DNA from 2 places in the Massilia sp. MP_M2 genome. Region 1 is predicted to be linked to the other one. Evidence: predicted binding sites of a transcription regulator. Region 1 holds the regulator's gene; the other holds the start of a gene.
The links. Region 1 encodes FNR, which switches genes on or off when oxygen is low (the NO sensors DNR and NnrR bind a similar motif). Its sites were predicted from a motif close to TTGATNNNNATCAA; they were not measured.

Region 1 (8,504 bases):
ACCAAGGCCTTCCGCGCCGCGAACTACTACCTGAGCAAGAACACAACCAGCAAGGATGGCGAGCCGGTACTGGCCGAAGGCATCCGCGCGCTGGCGCTCGATTGCCAGGCCTGGCTGCGCGCAGCGCTCTCCACGCCGTTCGACGGCAAGACGGTCGTCGTCACGCATTTCGCACCGAGCCTTGAGAGCGCCGATCCGCGCTATGGCAAGACGCCCGGCACCGCCGGCTTCTGCAATTCGCTGGACGAGTTGTTCAAGCTCGCGCAGGTATGGCTGCACGGCCACCTGCACTGCGCAAACGACTACGTGGTCGAGGGCCGCGACGGCCCGCTGTCGTGGGGCTGCCGCGTCGTGGCCAATCCGCTCGGGTATCTGAGCAAGGGCGAGCAGGAAGGGTATCGCCCGACGCTCGTGATCGAGCTGTAATCACTCGCGCGGTGAGCGTTCCTGCAACAGGTTCTCCATCAGCGCGTCAATGCTGTCCACCGGCGGCGGCGGCGGCGGCGGCGGCGGCGGTTCCTGTTGCTGCTGCTCCGGCTGGCGATCTGCATACTCCGCATACACCCAGTCGCCAGCGACGTTCACGACGCCATCGGGCACCAGCGGCGCGCGCTGCGGCGCTTTGGCCAGCGCCACGCGCATATAGTCGACCCAGATCGGCAGCGCGAGCGTCGAGCCGAACTCGCGCCCGCCCAGCGAGCGCGGTTCGTCGTAGCCCATCCACGCCACCGCCACCACCGGGCCGCTGTAGCCGGCGAACCAGCCGTCGATCGCATTGCTCGTCGTGCCGGTCTTGCCGGCCAGGTCACTCCGCCCCAATTGGCGCGACGCTGCCGCCGCCGTGCCCACGCGCGTCACGTCGCGCAGCATGCTGTCGGTGATGAAGGCGTTGCGCGCATCGAGCACGCGCGTGGGTTCCTTGCGGGCGTGCTCGTAGACGACCTTGCCGTCGCCATCCTGGATGCGGGCGATCAGCCAGGGGTCGACCCGGTAGCCGCCGTTGGCAAGCACCGCGTAGGCACCCGCCATCTGCAGCGGCGTGACCGCGCCGGTGCCAAGGGCCATGGTCAGGTTGCGCGGGTGGCGCGCGGCGTCGAAGCCAAATTGCGCCAGGTGCGCGCGCGCGTCGTCGACGCCAATCGCCTGCAGCATGCGCACGGTGGGTACGTTCCTCGAGCGCGACAGTGCGTGGCGCACCGTCACCGGGCCCTCGAACAGGTTGTCGTCATTGCGCGGCGACCAGCCGGCAGCGCCGTTCTCGCCACCGAGCTCGAGCGGCGCGTCGAGGATCGGCGTGGCGGGAAAGAACCCGCGCTCCATTCCCGCCGAATACACGAACGGCTTGATGCTCGATCCGGGCTGGCGCCAGGCTTGCGTCACGTGGTTGAACTTGTGCAGCCCGAAGTCGAAGCCGCCGACCAGCGCGCGGTAGGCGCCCGTCCCGGCATCGACCGCGACGAATGCGGCCGCCACTTCGGGCAGTTGCGTGATGGCCCAGTCGCCTTGCGCTTTGCTCAAGCGGATGACGGCGCCAGGCGAGAGCTTGAGGCCGGCCTTCGCGGCAGGCGCCAGCGCACCTGCAGCAAAACGCAGGCCAGCGCCGGTGATCTCGATCGTCTCGCCGCCCGTCGTGGCAGCCCGTACGCGCCTGGCCGAAGCGCTCACGACGACGGCGGGCACGAAGCCGTCCACGGCCGGGCGTTTCTGCAGCGCGGCGGCCACCGCATCGTCACGCGCGTCGCCTGCCGCGGGCAGCGTGATGCGCGTCTCGGGGCCGCGGTAGCCGTGGCGCCGGTCGTACGCCACGACGTTGCGGCGCACCGAATCCCAGGCTGCCTCCTGCTCGGCGGCGATGACGGTCGTCGTCACCGTGATCCCCCGTTCATAGGCCGCGGCGCCAAAGCGGGTATGCACGGCTTGGCGCGTGATCTCGGCGACCCAGGCGGCGCGCCCGCCGTAGCCGGCGCCGTCACGCTTGAGCGTCAATGGTTCGGCCAGCGCGCGCCGGTACTGTGGCTCGGTGATCGCTTTCAGCTCGAACATGCGGCGCAGGACCGTGTGCTGGCGCTTCTTTGCCGCCGCCGGGTTCGTGACCGGATTGCTGCTCGACGGATTCTGCGGCAGGCCGGCGAGCATCGCTGTTTGCGCCAGCGTCAGTTCGTTCAGCGATTTGCCGAAGTAGGTGCGCGCCGCGCTGGAAAAGCCGTAGGAACGCTGGCCCAGATAGATCTGGTTCAGGTAGACCTCGAGAATCTGGTCCTTGGTCAGCGCCTTTTCGATCTTGTAGGCCAGCGCGATTTCAGTGAGCTTGCGCGGCAGGGTCTTGTCGCGCGACAGAAAGAAGTTGCGCGCCACCTGCATCGTGATGGTCGACGCGCCCTGGCTGCCGAAGTCGGTGATATTGGCCTTGGCCGCGCCCAGGGCGCGGATCCAGTCGATGCCACCATGCTCGTAGAAGCGCGTGTCTTCGATGGCCAGCACGGCGGTCTTCATCAGCGCGGGCACCTTCGCGATCTGCACAAAGTCGCGCCGCTCGGCGCCGAATTCGCCGATCAGCACCTGGTCGGCGCTGTAGACGCGCAGCGGAATCTTCGGGCGGTAGTCGGTGACGGCGCTGATGTCCGGCACGTCCGGCAGGATCGATGCCGCCACCGGAAGCGGGGCAGCGAAAAACAGCGCAAACAACGGCGCAGACAACAGGGAGGGCAGAAACGGGCGGGCAGGGATCATGGCAACTGGTCAGGTAGGTAGTCAGGGCATCGTCGACGAATTGTCACGACGATTCGATGCCGATCTTACGTCCGCCTGGCTGCGCCTGCTGGCTTTGAAACCGGGTACTGCTGCTTGCGCCACCAGGGTGCGCCGGGCGCTACCTGCTGCGATCGCCCGCATTACGCCATCGGACTGCACACATCCGTCCCCGCCGCCAGCGCCTTGAGCTTGGCCGGATCGAGCAGCGTCAGCTCGCGCTTGTCGACCCCGAGCCAACCCTGTTTCTTGAAGCGCGACAGCAGCCGGCTGATGCTCTCGATGGTCAGGCCCAGGTAGTTGCCGATGTCTTCGCGCGACATGCGCAGCTGGAACTGGGTGCTTGAATAACCGCGCGCCGCGTAGCGCGCCGACAGGTTGACGAGGAAGACGGCGAAGCGCTGCTCGGCGCGCATATTGCCGAGCAAGAGCATGACGTTCTGCTCGCGCGTGATTTCCTGGCTCATGATGCGGTGAAAATGGCGCAGCAGCGCCGGCACTTCGCCGAACAGTTCTTCGAGCCGCACGAACGGGATCTCGCACACTTCACTGTCTTCGAGCGCGACGGCGTCGCAATGGTGGGTGCCGCTGATCGCGTCCATGCCCAGCAATTCGCCGGCCATCTGGAAGCCGGTGATCTGGGCTTCGCCGGCGGCGTTGACCTGGAAGGTCTTGAAGTGGCCGAAGCGCACCGCATACAGATTGCGAAACGGCTCGCCCACCCCGTACAGGCGCTCGTCGCGCGCCAGCCGCCGGCGCCGGCCGATGATCTGGTCGAGGCGGACGATATCGGCGTCTTCCAGGCCCATCGGAAGACACAGCTGGTGCATGCTGCACGCGGCGCAGGACTTGAGCGCCTGGATGTTGACGAGCGGTGCAGACGGGGCGGGTGGGGCGGGGATCATCGGATAGGCCGGCAGAGGTTCAACCCCGATTATAGTCCTGCTGTCAGCTTTCCCCGTCAGTATCGCTGTGGCTTTTTGGCGCGGCCGGTTTCATGCCGCGCCGGGCCAGGCCTTCGCGCAGCAGGAATTCGATCTCCGCGTTCACGCTGCGCAGGTCGCGCGCGGCCAGACGCTGCAGTTCATCCCACAGCGCCGGGTCGATCCGTAGCGCGAACGCTTTTTTTCCTGGACTTGCCATACTGGTCGGCCGCTAGTTGTACAGCGTGCCCGTGTTGATGATCGGTTGCGTTTCCTTGTCGGAGCACAGTACCACGAGCAGATTGCTGACCATCGCCGCCTTGCGCTCGTCGTCCAGCTCGACGATGCCGCGCTCCGACAAGCCTTTGAGGGCCGCTTCGACCATGCTCACGGCGCCATGCACGATCTTGCTGCGGGCGCTGATGATGGCTTCGGCCTGCTGGCGCCGCAGCATGACCTGGGCGATCTCGGCGGCGTAGGCCAGGTGGGTCAGCTTGGCGTCGAGCACCTCGACGCCGGCCGCTTCAAAGCGCGCCTGCAGCTCGGTCTTGAGGGCGTCGGCAACGACGTCCATGCCGGCGCGCAGCGTGGTTTCGCCTTGCGGCAGATCCTCGCCTTCGTCGTAGGCGTATTGCGAGGCCAGGTGTCGCAGCGCCGCTTCGGCCTGGATCGACACGTAGCGCTCGAAATCGTCGACTTCGAACACGGCCTGCGCAGTGTCGCGCACGCGCCAGACGACGGCCGCGCTGATTTCCACCGGGTTGCCGCGCTTGTCGTTGACCTTCAGCGTGGGGGCAGTGAAGTTGCGGGCGCGCAGCGACAGGCGCCGTTTGACGTACAACGGGAAGGCCCAGCGCAGACCTTCGCTGCGGTCGGTGCCGATGTACTTGCCGAACAGGGTCAGGATCGCGCTCTCGTTCGGCTGCAGCATGAACAGGCCGGTCAGGCACAGCAGACCGGCCAGTCCCAGCGCGACTGCGCCCAGCAGAAACAAGCCGTCGGGCGTCTCGACCCCGGTCTTGAACAGGTACGCCGCACCCAGCAGGAAAACGATGCCGGCGCAAGCGGCCAGGTAGCCATTCGCGGACGAAAACGCCTTTTCACGGCGGGTGTGCGATGCGTTCATGCTTGGACCTCTTCTGGGTGGCTGTGACATCAAAGTGATATCACTTTAGGATTGCCAGAAAGTATTGTCAAGCGATTTGGTGAACGCCCCGATACGGCGGATCAGGCTTGGTCGGCCAGGCCCTTTTGCAGCAGCTGGGCCACCAGCGCATTGAGCTCGCTGTCGCGCTCTTTGCTCAGCGTTTGCAGCTGCGCCACCAGATCGCTGTTGAGTTTGACGGCGAACGGCACCAGTCCCAGCGCGCGGTCACGTTCGCGCTGTTCGCGGCGATCCGGCGCCGCATCCTTGGCGGGCGCGCCGATGACAGCGCCCCGGGCAGCCATCTGGCCTTGAATTTTTTTGGCGTCGCCTTTTGCCATGTCAGTCTTTTTCATCACGTGCCTTTAGTTTGTTGGAGCCGAATTCTACTCTCGAAACGGGCCGCCATCGCGAATTGGCAAGCGGCGCGCATTTGGTGGCATGATGGGCGTCGCAGCACGACAGCAGGCGCGCCGCCGCGCAGCCTGCCCCTGCAACCTGAACAGGAGACCACCATGACGCCCAACCAGCGCTTTGTGCAGGCGCGCGACTTCCTCCAGCAGCACCGGCTCGACTACGACACCGCCTATCGCGACTACCAGCCGCCGCAGCTGTCCACCTTCAACTGGGCGCTCGACTTCTTCGACCACCAGGCCCGGGATAACCACCGTATTGCGCTCTGGGTCGTCGATGAAGACGGCGCCGAGCACAAGATCACGTTCGCCGACATGGCCGCCCGTTCGAGCCAGGTGGCCGAATACCTGCGCAACTGCGGCGTGCGGCGCGGCGACCGGGTGCTGTTGATGCTGCCGAATCGGGTCGAGCTGTGGGAAGTCATGCTGGCCGGGATCAAGCTGGGCGCCGTGCTGGTGCCCACGACGATGCTGCTCGCCGGCGACGACCTGGCTGACCGGATCACGCGCGGCGCCGTCAGGCACGTGATCGTGCAGGCGTCCGAGACGCACAAGTTCGCCGCGCTGCCCGGCAGCTTCACCCGCATCGCGGTGGGCGGCGCGCACCAAGGCAGTACTGATGGCTGGCATGACTACGCCGCCAGCCACGCCGTCGTGAGCGTGTTCGTGCCCGAGGGCGAGACGCTGGCCACCGATCCGCTGCTGCTGTACTTCACGTCCGGGACCACGGCGCGGCCGAAACTCGTGCTGCATACGCACCAGAGCTACCCCGTCGGCCACTTGTCGACGATGTACTGGATCGGCCTGCAGGCGGGCGACATCCACTGGAATATCAGTTCGCCCGGCTGGGCCAAGCATGCCTGGAGCTGTTTCTTCGCGCCGTGGAATGCCGGCGCCACCGTATTCGTCTACAACTACGAACGCTTCGCCGGCACCGCGGTGCTGAACGTGATCGAGCGCTGCGGCGTGACGTCGCTGTGCGCGCCGCCGACGGTCTGGCGCATGCTGATCAAGGAAGACCTGGCGGCCTGCAAGCCGGCCTTGCGCGAACTGGTGGGCGCGGGCGAGCCGCTCAACCCCGAAGTCATCGAGCAGGTCGAGCGCGCCTGGGGCATCCGCATCCGCGACGGCTTCGGCCAGTCCGAGACCACTTGCCAGATCGGGAACTCCCCTGGCCAGCGGCTCAAGCCCGGCTCGATGGGCCGCGCGCTGCCGGGCTACCGCATCGCGCTGCTCGACATCGATGACGCACCGGCCACCGAAGGCGAGATCGCGGTGGCACTGGCCGCCAATCCGGTCGGCCTGATGGCGGGGTACGAGGGCGACGCCGACAAGACGCGCGACGTCATGCGCGCCGGCCACTACCACACGGGCGACACGGCGGCGATCGACAGCGACGGCTACTACTTTTACGTGGGCCGCAACGACGACGTGTTCAAGTCGGCCGATTACCGCATCAGCCCCTTCGAGCTCGAGAGCGTCCTGATCGAACACGAGAGCGTGCTCGAAGCGGCGATCGTGCCCAGTCCCGACCCGCTGCGGCTGTCGGTGCCGAAGGCCTTCGTCACGCTGCGCGCCGGCGTCGCCCCGAGCCGCGAGATGGCGGCCGCCTTGTTCGCTTTCAGCCGCGCGCGGCTGGCGCCGTACAAGCGGATCCGGCGCATCACGTTTCGCGAACTGCCCAAGACCATCTCGGGCAAGATCCGGCGCGTCGAGTTGCGGCGCGAAGAAGCAGGGCGGACCGGCGACGCGGGTGATGCGCCCGAATACCGCGAGGAGGATTTTCCCGTGTAGCGCAAGTGCGTGGCGTTTCGGGCGAAAGCGGCCATAATGAGCGCTCTCTTTTTTCTCGTCCATTCGCCACCTTGATGACCACCCAGCGAACCCCAACCACGCCGACTGACACCGCCACCGCCACCGCCGACACCGGCCCGTCGTACGAAGTGCGCCAGTCGCCGATCCACGGTAACGGCGTCTTCGCCAAGAAGCCCATCGCGGCGGGCGAGCGCATCATCGAGTACCGCGGTGAACGCATCAGCTGGGACCTCGCAACCGAGCGCGCCGAGAAAGCCGGCGGCCCGGTCAACCACACGTTCTATTTCAGCCTGGCCGACGGCCGCGTGATTGACGGCGGCCGGCGCGGCAACGAGGCGCGCTGGATCAACCATGCCTGTTCGCCCAACTGCGAAGCGTACGAAGATGAAGGCAAGGTCTATATCCACGCGCTGCACGACATCGACGCCGGTGAAGAGCTCAACTACAATTACGCCCTGATCTACGATGAGCGCCACACGCCCAAGCTCAAGAAAGTGTTCGCCTGCCGCTGCGGTACGCCCGGCTGCACGGGCACGATGCTTGCGCCAAAGCGCCGCGCCCGCACGTCGGCCGCCGGCAAATAAACCACGCCCCCATCATCGACCTGGAGCAACGATGAAACCAGTAGTTCGTAGTCTGCTTGAGACTGACCTGTACAAATTCACGATGTGGCAGGCTTTGCTTCACAGCCACCCGGGCGCGACGGGCGAGTACGAATTCCGCTGCCGTAACGAGCCGGCCTATCCGCTGGCAGAGCTCAAGGAAGACATCGAACGCGAGCTCGATCACCTGTGCTCGATGATGTTTACCGAGCACGAAGTTGCCTACCTGCGCGCACTGCGCTTCATCAAGGGCGACTTCGCCGACTTCCTCACGCTGTTTCGCTTCCAGCGCAAGTTCATCGAGGTCACGACCGACGGTCCGCACCTGCGCATCCGCGCCAGTGGCCCTTTGGTGCACGTGATGGGGTACGAGATCTTCGTGCTCTACATCGTCAACGAGCTGTATTTCCGCCGCTTCGACCAGGCCGAGGCCATGGCCGAAGCACGCCTGCGCCTGCGCCAGAAGATCGACGAGCTGCGCGCCTTCGGTGAAGAAGCCCCACGCGCCAACCCGTTCGAGTTCTTCGATTTCGGCGTGCGCCGCCGCTTCTCGGGCGGATGGCACGACGAAGTGGTCCAGACGCTGGCGCGCGAGCTGCCGGTGTATTTCAAGGGCACCTCAAACGTTTATTTGGCCTACAAATTCAACCTGGTCCCGATTGGCACGATGGCGCATGAATACCTGCAGGCGCACCAGGCCTTCGGCACGCGCCTGGTCGACTTTCAGAGCGCGGCGCTCGAGAACTGGGTGCAGGAATACCGTGGCGACCTGGGCACGGCGCTGACCGATGTCGTCGGCATGGATGCGTTTTTGGCCGACTTCGACCTGTACTTCGCCAAGCTGTTCGACGGCTTGCGC
Region 2 (8,504 bases), on a different contig from region 1:
TCTGGCCGTTGCTGTTGTTATTATTATTGTTATTGTTATTGTTGCCGTTCTGGTTGCCGTTGTTCTGGCCGCCGTTGTTGCCGCCGCCGCTGTTGTTGTTGTTGTTATTGTTGTTGCCATTGCCGGCGTCGGCCACCGACGTCGACGACACGCGCAGGTTGGACGTGCCGCTGCGCTGCGCCGTCAGGTAATTCACATGGAACATGCGGGTCTGCATCGTCAGCGGGCGGATCGCGATGCGGGCGCCGTCGATCTTGTAATCGTAGCCGTACATGTCGCGCACCGCTTCCAGCGTTTCGACCAGCGTCACGTCCTTCAGGTTGGCGCTGATATTGCCCGTCACCTCGGGGTGCACCAGCATGTTGTAGCGGGTGCCGGCCACGATCGAGCGGAAGAACTGCTGCGCCGGCACGTTGTTGAAGGCGACGTTGAAGCGCTCTTCCAGCGCGGCCCTGGCTTTCGGCAACTGGCTGGCCAGCGTCGCGGCCGGCGGCAGCAACGCATTGGCCACCGCGTCGTCCACCGCAGGACGGGCGCCCTGCTGGGTGCCGGCTTTCGTCAGCTCTTTCGCGATCGCGTCGTAGGTGGTGTTCTGCGGCGCGCTCTGGCAGCCGCCAAGGAGCACGGTGACGGCAAGCGCCACGGCCAGCGCGCGCGGCGCCATTACAAACTTGGGTGTCATGGTGGGTACGTACTTCATCGGTTAGCGGGCAACCGGCGTCATGCCGGACAGCGGTGCATCCATGCGCAGCACCTGGCGCGCGTTGCCGCGTACAAGGACCACCTCGCCGGGCTTGATGCTGGTGATGCGTGCGCCCTTGTAACGCTCGCCCAGGCGCAGCGTCTCGCCGTCGATGACGGCCACGTGGCGCCCGCCCGCATGCGGCGCGATCAGCACCGATTGCAGGCGCGGGACGTTGCTTTGCACTGCCGGATCGAGCGCGATCCGGTCCATGCCGGCGGGCGGGCGGGTCGGGTCCTGCAATGGCTGCGCAAGGGCCGGCAGAGCGCACAGTGCGAGGCAGGCCAGCAATGCCTTGGTCAGGTGTTTCACAGCTTCATCCATTGTCGGTCCAGGCTGAGCGTATGCAGCGTGAGCGTCAGGCGCGCGCTCGGGTAGGTTTCCACGTCGAGCCGGGCACGGCCCCAGAACATCCGCGTCGGCATCGCATCCAGTGTGCTCATGTAGTCGACCATGTCAAGATAATTGCCGCGCACCGTGACTTCGACGCCATGCCGGTACAGCAAGGGGATGTCGCCGCCCGCTGCAGGTGCAACACCCGCCCCGGCGGCGGTCGCGGCGGCTGCCATGGCGGCCGGGGCTGCAGGCGCTGGCGCAGCGCCAGGCGCGGCCAGCGGTTCGGCCGGCAACGTGCGCATCGAGACGAGCTTGAGGCGGCCGTTGGCGCGCAGGATGCCTTCGACCAGTGGTGCCATGCGCTCGGGCGGCACCAGGCCGTGTTCGAGCGCCAGCAACTGGCTGCTCAACTGCCCCATCTCTTGCTGCATCGTGTTCAGGCGCGAGCGTGACTGGGCGTCCGGGTCGATCCGCGAACCCTCCACGCGGGCCGTGATCTCGCCATCGATGGCGGCGATGGCCGCCTGCTGCTGATCGATCTGCGTGCGCAGCGCCGCCTGCTGCGCGTCCTGCGGCGCCAGCACCAAGGTGTGCCCGGCAAACACCAGCACCGCGACGGTGGCGCCGAACACCATGCCCCGTTCGCGCAGCGACAGCGCATCCATGCGCGCTGCCAGTTGCCGCGCGCGCTGCTTGATCGATGCGCTCATGGCTGTGGCTCCGCGGCGACCGACTGCAGGCTGAATTCGATATACGGGGCAGCGCGGGTCGCGGCCTGGCCGTCCGCGCCGGGCGCCGCTGCCGGCAGCGCCAGCGGCGCCGCTTCGCCGATCTGCAGGCTGGCGAACGACTTACCCTGCATCAAAGGCTCGCTCGTCAAGCGATTCAGGTAGCCCGGCACCAGCGCCGGATCGAGCGCGCGCCCGCGAATGCCGATCTGCGCGCCGCCCGCATCGACCGTCACGCCGGTCAGCCACAAACCCTGCATGCTCTGACGCGCGAGTGCCTTGAAGTAGCCGGCAAAGCCGTTCGTGTCACCCAGTTCGCCCCGTGCAAGCGCGCCCGACATGTGGCGCATGGCCACCAGCTTGCGGTCAGCGTCGATCAGTTGCCCATCCATCGTGGCGTCCTTCACGCGCGGCGCAAATTCAGCGTTGACGGCGGCCACGCGCGCCTGGCGCGCTTCCAGTTGACGCAGACCGGCATCGGCCTGCTGCTGCAATTGCCCGGTCTGCAGGCTCCCCAACAGCGCCAACCCTGCGATGCCAACAACGACCACGCCGGCGGCCAGCGCCAGCTGCGCCGCTGACAGCACGTGTTTTTGCGGCTGGAATGCGGGGTTGAACAGATTGATTTGCTGGCTCATGCGCCCTCCCCGTCGCGCAGCGCGGCGCCAAGCGCCAGGAAGAAGCGCTGCTGCTGCCCCAGATCGGCCAGCTCGGGCGTGCGCGCGAGGTCGAACAGGCTTGCCAGATTCAGCGTTTCGACCGGGGTGTAGAGGTTGCTCGACAGGTATTCGTCCAGCCCGACTACGGGCGATGGTCCCAGGATGAGCTTGGCGACGCTGATGAACGAATACTGGCGCTCGAAATGGTCGAGCGAGCGTTGCAGTTCGAGCGTGATCTTGTCGAAGCTCGCGTGCTTGCGGTCGTGGTCGGGCTCGAGCAGCTGCGCCAGCGTGACCTCGAAGCGGCGCGACAGGTACAGCTCGCCGCGGTACGACACCGTCAACAGGCCACCGTCGTCACCGAACGACAGCATGGCGATGCCGCGGCCTTCCGGCTCCAGCATGGCCGACACATTGCGCTGGGCCATTTCAGGGATATCGATCGCGGTCAGTTCGACCTTGGCGTCCAAAAACAGTTTCTGGCGCGGCGCGATGATGCTGTTTTTCGCCGCGATGACGAACACCGATTGCTGCGCGCGCGAGTTGGCGTCCAGCGCGATATCGAGCACGTCGATGGTGGCTTCGGCGGCAGGAAAGTCCAGAATATCTTTCAGACGCCAGCGCACGGCCGTTTTCATTTCATCGCGCGGCACGTTCGGGGCTTCGACGTTGAGAATCTGGTAATCACCGCCACGCAGTAACGTCGTGCAGTGACGCACACCCGCCTGGCCGTCGCGACCCGCTTTTTCGATGGTTTCGACACCGGAATTGCCTGGCAAAAATTGTGCGAAACGCACCAGTGGCTTGGCGTCGGGCGCACGCTGGATGCTCGTGATCGCGACGCCGTCGCGCCCAATGGCGACAGCAAGCCAGCCATCCTTTTTCTTCGCTCTTTTAAACAGACGCATGCAAACAGCCAGTGTTGATCGCAGAGTAAGTCGATACCGACGGAAGTCTTGATTATAGACAAGAGTGCCGCAAAGAATCACAAAATGTCGCCGTAGCGGCAAAGAAGCGCGCGCACTGTGGCGCAGATGCGCCGAAAAAGAAAATAGGCGCTGCTCGCGCAGCGCCTAGTTCATTCGACGCGGTGCCGTTTGATCACGCAACCGCTCAATCGCAGGTCACGCCTTGCAAGGTTGACAAGGTCGGCACGCCACCAGCGCCGGAAGGTGGCGTGTAGGTGATGAAGCAATTGGTCATCGACGTAGGAATGTTTTTTGGCTCGATTTTCAGTACGCCGCCCGTCGCGGTTGCCTTGTAATCGTCGCCCAGGCCAGCGGCAGTAGCGAAAGCCTCCGTCGCCGCTGGATAGCCGTTGGTGATGCCGACCGAGGTGCCGCCCTCGACGGTGAACGCCGTTTCATTCGGCGCCACCAGCGCGCGGCCATGCAGCATTGCCGACGATGCGCTCAGCGCGCCACGTGCTGCCTGCAGCGACGCCTTGCGGGCGTCGCCGCTCAAACCGGTAAATTTCGGCAAGGCGGTAGCGGCCAGGATGCCGAGGATGACGATCACGACGATCAGTTCGATCAGCGTGAAACCTGCTTGAGCTGCCTTGTTGAAACCTTTGTTCATCAGTTCTCTCCGAAGATATTGGGCGGACGTTCGAGCGTCCAGTGCTCACGCTGAGCTGCTTGCACCGTGGCGGCGCGCATGCGGATTCAAGTCACTTTAATTCCCCACACCATTATTGGCGCAAGGAAATATATGTCGCAATTCTACCGTGAACTGGTGAATTTCCTATGTCCGTGCAGCAAAACTTTCCAATGAATGCAAAGAAATAATGCTTTGCTGCATGCCTACAACACAAACCGCCAACAGCGACAACGGCCCGTCCGCCGGCGTCGCTCATTTGTTATGCAAGGCGGCATTTCCGAGATCCCAGATTGGCAGGAAAATACCCAGCGCCAGGACGAGGACCATCGCCCCAAGGAAGGAAATCAGGATTGGCTCGATCTGGCTCGACAGCGTCTTGAGTTCGTAATCGACTTCGCGCTCGTACATCTGCGCGATCTCGTCCATCAAGTCGTCGAGCGACCCGGTTTCTTCGCCCACCGCAACCATTTGCAGCACGATCGGCGTGAATACATTGGCGGCAGTCGAGGTGCGCAGGATGCTTTCACCGCGCTCGACGCCGTCACGCATCTGCTCGATCCGTGAACTCAGGTAAGCGTTGTCGGCAGTCTGCGAGACCACGGTCAGTGCCTGCACGATCGGCACGCCGCTGCGCATCGACAGCGCGAAGCTGCGCGCAAAGCGGGCCATGGTCGCCTTGTGGATGATCTTGCCGGCGATCGGCAAGCGCAATTTATACCGGTCCCAGGTCAGGCGCCCCTTCGGCGAGCGTGACCATGCCCGAAAGCCGAAGAAGGCCGCCACCGTGGCGCCCAGCAGCATCGGCCACCAGGCCACGGTGAATTCGGAGCTGGAAAGCAGCACCCGCGTCATCAATGGCAGCTCGGCGCCAAACGACTTGAACACGGCCGCAAATTTGGGAATGACAAACACGTTGACGACAACCATCGCCAGCACCATCGCAATCACGACAAAGGTCGGATAGCGCAGCGCCGTCTTGACGCGGTCGCGCATGTCGCGATCGAACTCGAGGTGATCGAACAGGCGCAGGAAAACCTCCTCCAGGCGCCCCGTCATCTCGCCGACCTTGACCATCGACAGGTAGAACGGTGTGAACACGGTGGGATGGCGCCCCATCGCGATGGACAGCTCGCGGCCGGCGTCGAGCGATTCGCGCAGATCCTTGATGATGCGCGCGAACGACGTGCTGATGGCCGATTCCTGCAGCCCGGCCAGGCCGCGCATGATCGGCACGCCGGATTTGAGCAGCGTGTAGATCTGCCTGCTGAACAGCTGCACGTCCATCGACGTGACCTTTTTTTCGAACAGGCGCTCGCGCCAGCCGGCGCCGCTGCCGCTGCCCGTCACACGCTTGTTGGTCACGCTGATCTCGAGCGGCGTCACGCCGCTGCCGAACAGCTGGTCGGCGACGGCGCCGCTGTCGACGCCTTCGAGCACGCCCTGCAGCAACTCGCCGCGTCCGTCGCGGCCTTTATAGGCAAAAAATGGCATGGTTTATCGGCCCTCGACTCAATCGTCGAACTGGTTACTGACCCGCATCGCCTCGGCGATCGTCGAGCGCCCCTGCACGGCCAGGCTCACCGCATGGCGGCGCAGCGTGTCGCCACGCATTTCGGCCTGGGCCACTTTCAGGAAATGCCCGGGATCGGGATGGTTGACGGCCTCGGTCACGGCGCGCGTCATTTCCAGCAATTCGTAGACGCCGGTGCGGCCCCGGTAGCCGGTGCCATTGCAATGCGAGCAACCCTTGCCGTGGAAGAAGCGTGTCGTCGCCGCCAGCTCCTTCAGTTCCGAGCGCAGCCACTCGACTTCGTTCGCGGCCGGCTGGTAGTCCACCGTGCAGCTCTCGCAGATCACGCGCACCAGGCGCTGGGCCAGCACGGCCTGCAGCGAGCCGCCGACCATGTAGCGCGGCACGCCCATGTCCATCAGGCGCAGCGGCGTGCTGGCGGCGTCGTTCGTGTGCAGCGTCGAGAGCACCAGGTGACCCGTCATGGCGGCGCGCAGGCCGATCTGCGCGGTTTCCTGGTCACGCATCTCGCCCACCAGCACGATGTCCGGGTCTTGCCGCAGCGCCGAGCGCAGCACGCGCGCAAAGGACAGTTCGATCTTGTCGTTGACCTGCACCTGATTGATACCCGAGAGACGGTACTCGACCGGGTCCTCGACCGTGATCAGTTTTTTCTCGACCGAGTTCAATTCGGCCAGCGCGCTGTAGAGCGTCGTCGTCTTGCCGCTACCCGTCGGCCCGGTGACCAGCACCAGTCCGTTGGGGCGCGCGACAATCGCGCGAAAGCGCTCGACCAGGCGCGCCGGCATGCCGATGGCGTCCAGGCGCAGCGTGGTGCCGCCCTGGTTCAGCAGACGCATGACGACCGATTCGCCGTACTGCGTCGGCATCGTCGAGATACGCACATCGATGCGCTGGTTGCGCACCTTGACGGCAAAGCGCCCATCCTGCGGCAGGCGTTTTTCGGAAATGTCCAGGTCGGCCATCAGCTTGAGGCGCAGCGCCAGCGGCGTGGCCACTTTCAGATCGGCCTCGGTTTGCAGATGCAGCAGGCCGTCGATACGGAAGCGGATCTGCAGGCGCCCGTCCTGCGGCTCGATGTGGATGTCCGACGCGCGCACCTGGGCGGCGTCATCGAACACCGATTGCAGCAACTTGACGATCGGCGCTTCTTCGAGGCCCGGATTGGCGGCCAGGGCGCCAAAGTCGATCGACACGTCGCTCAGGTCGGCCTCGACCTCGCGCGCCAAACCGGTGATCTCGCCGGTGCGGCGGTAGATGCGATCGATCGCGCCCAGCACCTCGGTCTCGTTGACCACGGCCAGCTCGACGCCCTTTTTGATCAGGCGCGCGATTTCGTCATAGGCGAACAGGTCGGTCGGATCGGACACGCCCACCAGCATGGCCTCGCCCCGGTCTTCCAGCACCAGCGCGCGAAAACGGCGCGCGGCCGTCTCCGGCAACAGCCGCACCAGATCGGCATTGATGTTATAGAACTTGAGATTGATGTACGGGATGTCGAGCTGGCGCGCCAGTGCGCCGGAAATCTGGTCCTCGGTGACAAAGCCGCTTTCAACGAAAACGCGCCCGAGCTTGCGACCGGTACGCTTCTGGTCGGCAAGGGCCTGTTGGAGTTGTTCTTCACTCAACAGCTTTTGCTGCATCAATACTTCGCCGAGACGCACTTTCTCTGGCCTTGCCATACCGTTCCTTGGTCAAATTCTTGCAGCGTTGATTCTATGCCAGAAAGAATATAAATTGACTCAAGGAATTAAAATGTGTCGGCTTTTGGCGTCAGTGTTGCTTACGATCGATGGCGAAACGACATCAAACCGCGCAATCCACGCATTCCAGACTGACAAACCCGGCGCCACGCCAACGGCGCCCCAAATGCACATGGCGCCAGACGAGGCTGGCGCCATGCTTTGTCGCGCGGGCATCGATACTGCCCCGCACTGCCTGTCAGGAACGCTTACTTGGCCTTGCGACGACGACCGATCATGCCCACGCCAGCCAGGCCGGCCAGCATCAGTGCGATCGTGCCCGGCTCAGGCACTTCGTTGATCTCGTCTGGCAGGACCTGGGCCGGATCGACGCCAGGCACGGCCGCGACCGGCTCCGTCACTGGCTGGGTCGCATCGCCACCGCCCGTCTCGCCCGTGCCAGGGGGCAAACTGACATCGACGTTGCCACTGCCACCGGCAGTTGGTGTGCCACCGTCGCCGGCGCCACTGCCGGTCGAGCCGCCGCCTGCCGAGCCACCAACCGCCGACCCACCACCTGCCGAGCCACCAGCCGTCGAGCCACCGCCCGAGGCGCTACCGCCACCGACTGCGGCGCCGCCGCCGGCAGTACCGCCAGCCGCAGGCGACGTCGCGCCGCTGCCGCTCTGGCCTGTTTGCCCCTGCACGATCTTGACGCCGTCGCCATCATTGATGACCGCGACCGAGTTGCCAAAGCGTGCCGCCAGCAGGCCGTTACCGGCGCTGAGCACATAGCTGGCATCGATGCCTTGCTGGACGAACAGTTTTTGTGCATCCGACTGCGAGAGGCTGGCGCTGGCTTTGCCGACGAGAACCGACGTCAGGTCCGTATTGGCACTATGTGCAATGCCGCCGACCAAGCTGACACCGCTACCGAATACACCGGAGCCGATGACACTGGAACCATTGCCTGCAGTCCAGCCGCTCTGAAACGCAGGCTGCGAGGCTGAAGAGACGACATCAGCCTGGGCTGCGCCGGCGGAGATCAGAAGCGAAGCAACAACAAGGTGGCGAATTGACATGAAAGTAACTCCTGGGAAAGTAAAAATTATTATTTTTGCAAGCACGAAGTCATCCTAGCATGCCTTATCGAAAGGCAACTGCTTCCACCAAACAAACCGTGCGCCCCACTTTCCGGAAGTATTTAGTTGATTTTGCCTATTTATT

Region 2: the regulator FNR is predicted to act here: its motif matches at 3,422-3,435, upstream of RCH14_RS17530 (agglutinin biogenesis protein MshI).

Annotation. Positions count from the first base shown of each region.
Region 1 covers NZ_JBCHJF010000007.1:176,837-185,340, reverse strand. The annotation lists gene RCH14_RS16185 (metallophosphoesterase) at 1-426, shown strand, start outside; gene RCH14_RS16180 (PBP1A family penicillin-binding protein) at 427-2,730, opposite strand; gene fnr (fumarate/nitrate reduction transcriptional regulator Fnr) at 2,892-3,653, opposite strand; gene RCH14_RS16170 (hypothetical protein) at 3,697-3,891, opposite strand; gene RCH14_RS16165 (SPFH domain-containing protein) at 3,904-4,797, opposite strand; gene RCH14_RS16160 (hypothetical protein) at 4,899-5,171, opposite strand; gene RCH14_RS16155 (AMP-binding protein) at 5,331-7,022, shown strand; gene RCH14_RS16150 (SET domain-containing protein-lysine N-methyltransferase) at 7,097-7,627, shown strand; gene pncB (nicotinate phosphoribosyltransferase) at 7,659-8,504, shown strand, end outside.
Region 2 covers NZ_JBCHJF010000008.1:204,323-212,826, reverse strand. The annotation lists gene mshL (pilus (MSHA type) biogenesis protein MshL) at 1-682, opposite strand, end outside; gene RCH14_RS17545 (hypothetical protein) at 704-1,066, opposite strand; gene RCH14_RS17540 (hypothetical protein) at 1,051-1,788, opposite strand; gene RCH14_RS17535 (PilN domain-containing protein) at 1,785-2,444, opposite strand; gene RCH14_RS17530 (agglutinin biogenesis protein MshI) at 2,441-3,373, opposite strand; gene RCH14_RS17525 (type II secretion system protein) at 3,579-4,043, opposite strand; gene RCH14_RS17520 (type II secretion system F family protein) at 4,317-5,555, opposite strand; gene RCH14_RS17515 (GspE/PulE family protein) at 5,574-7,277, opposite strand; gene RCH14_RS17510 (PEP-CTERM sorting domain-containing protein) at 7,547-8,359, opposite strand.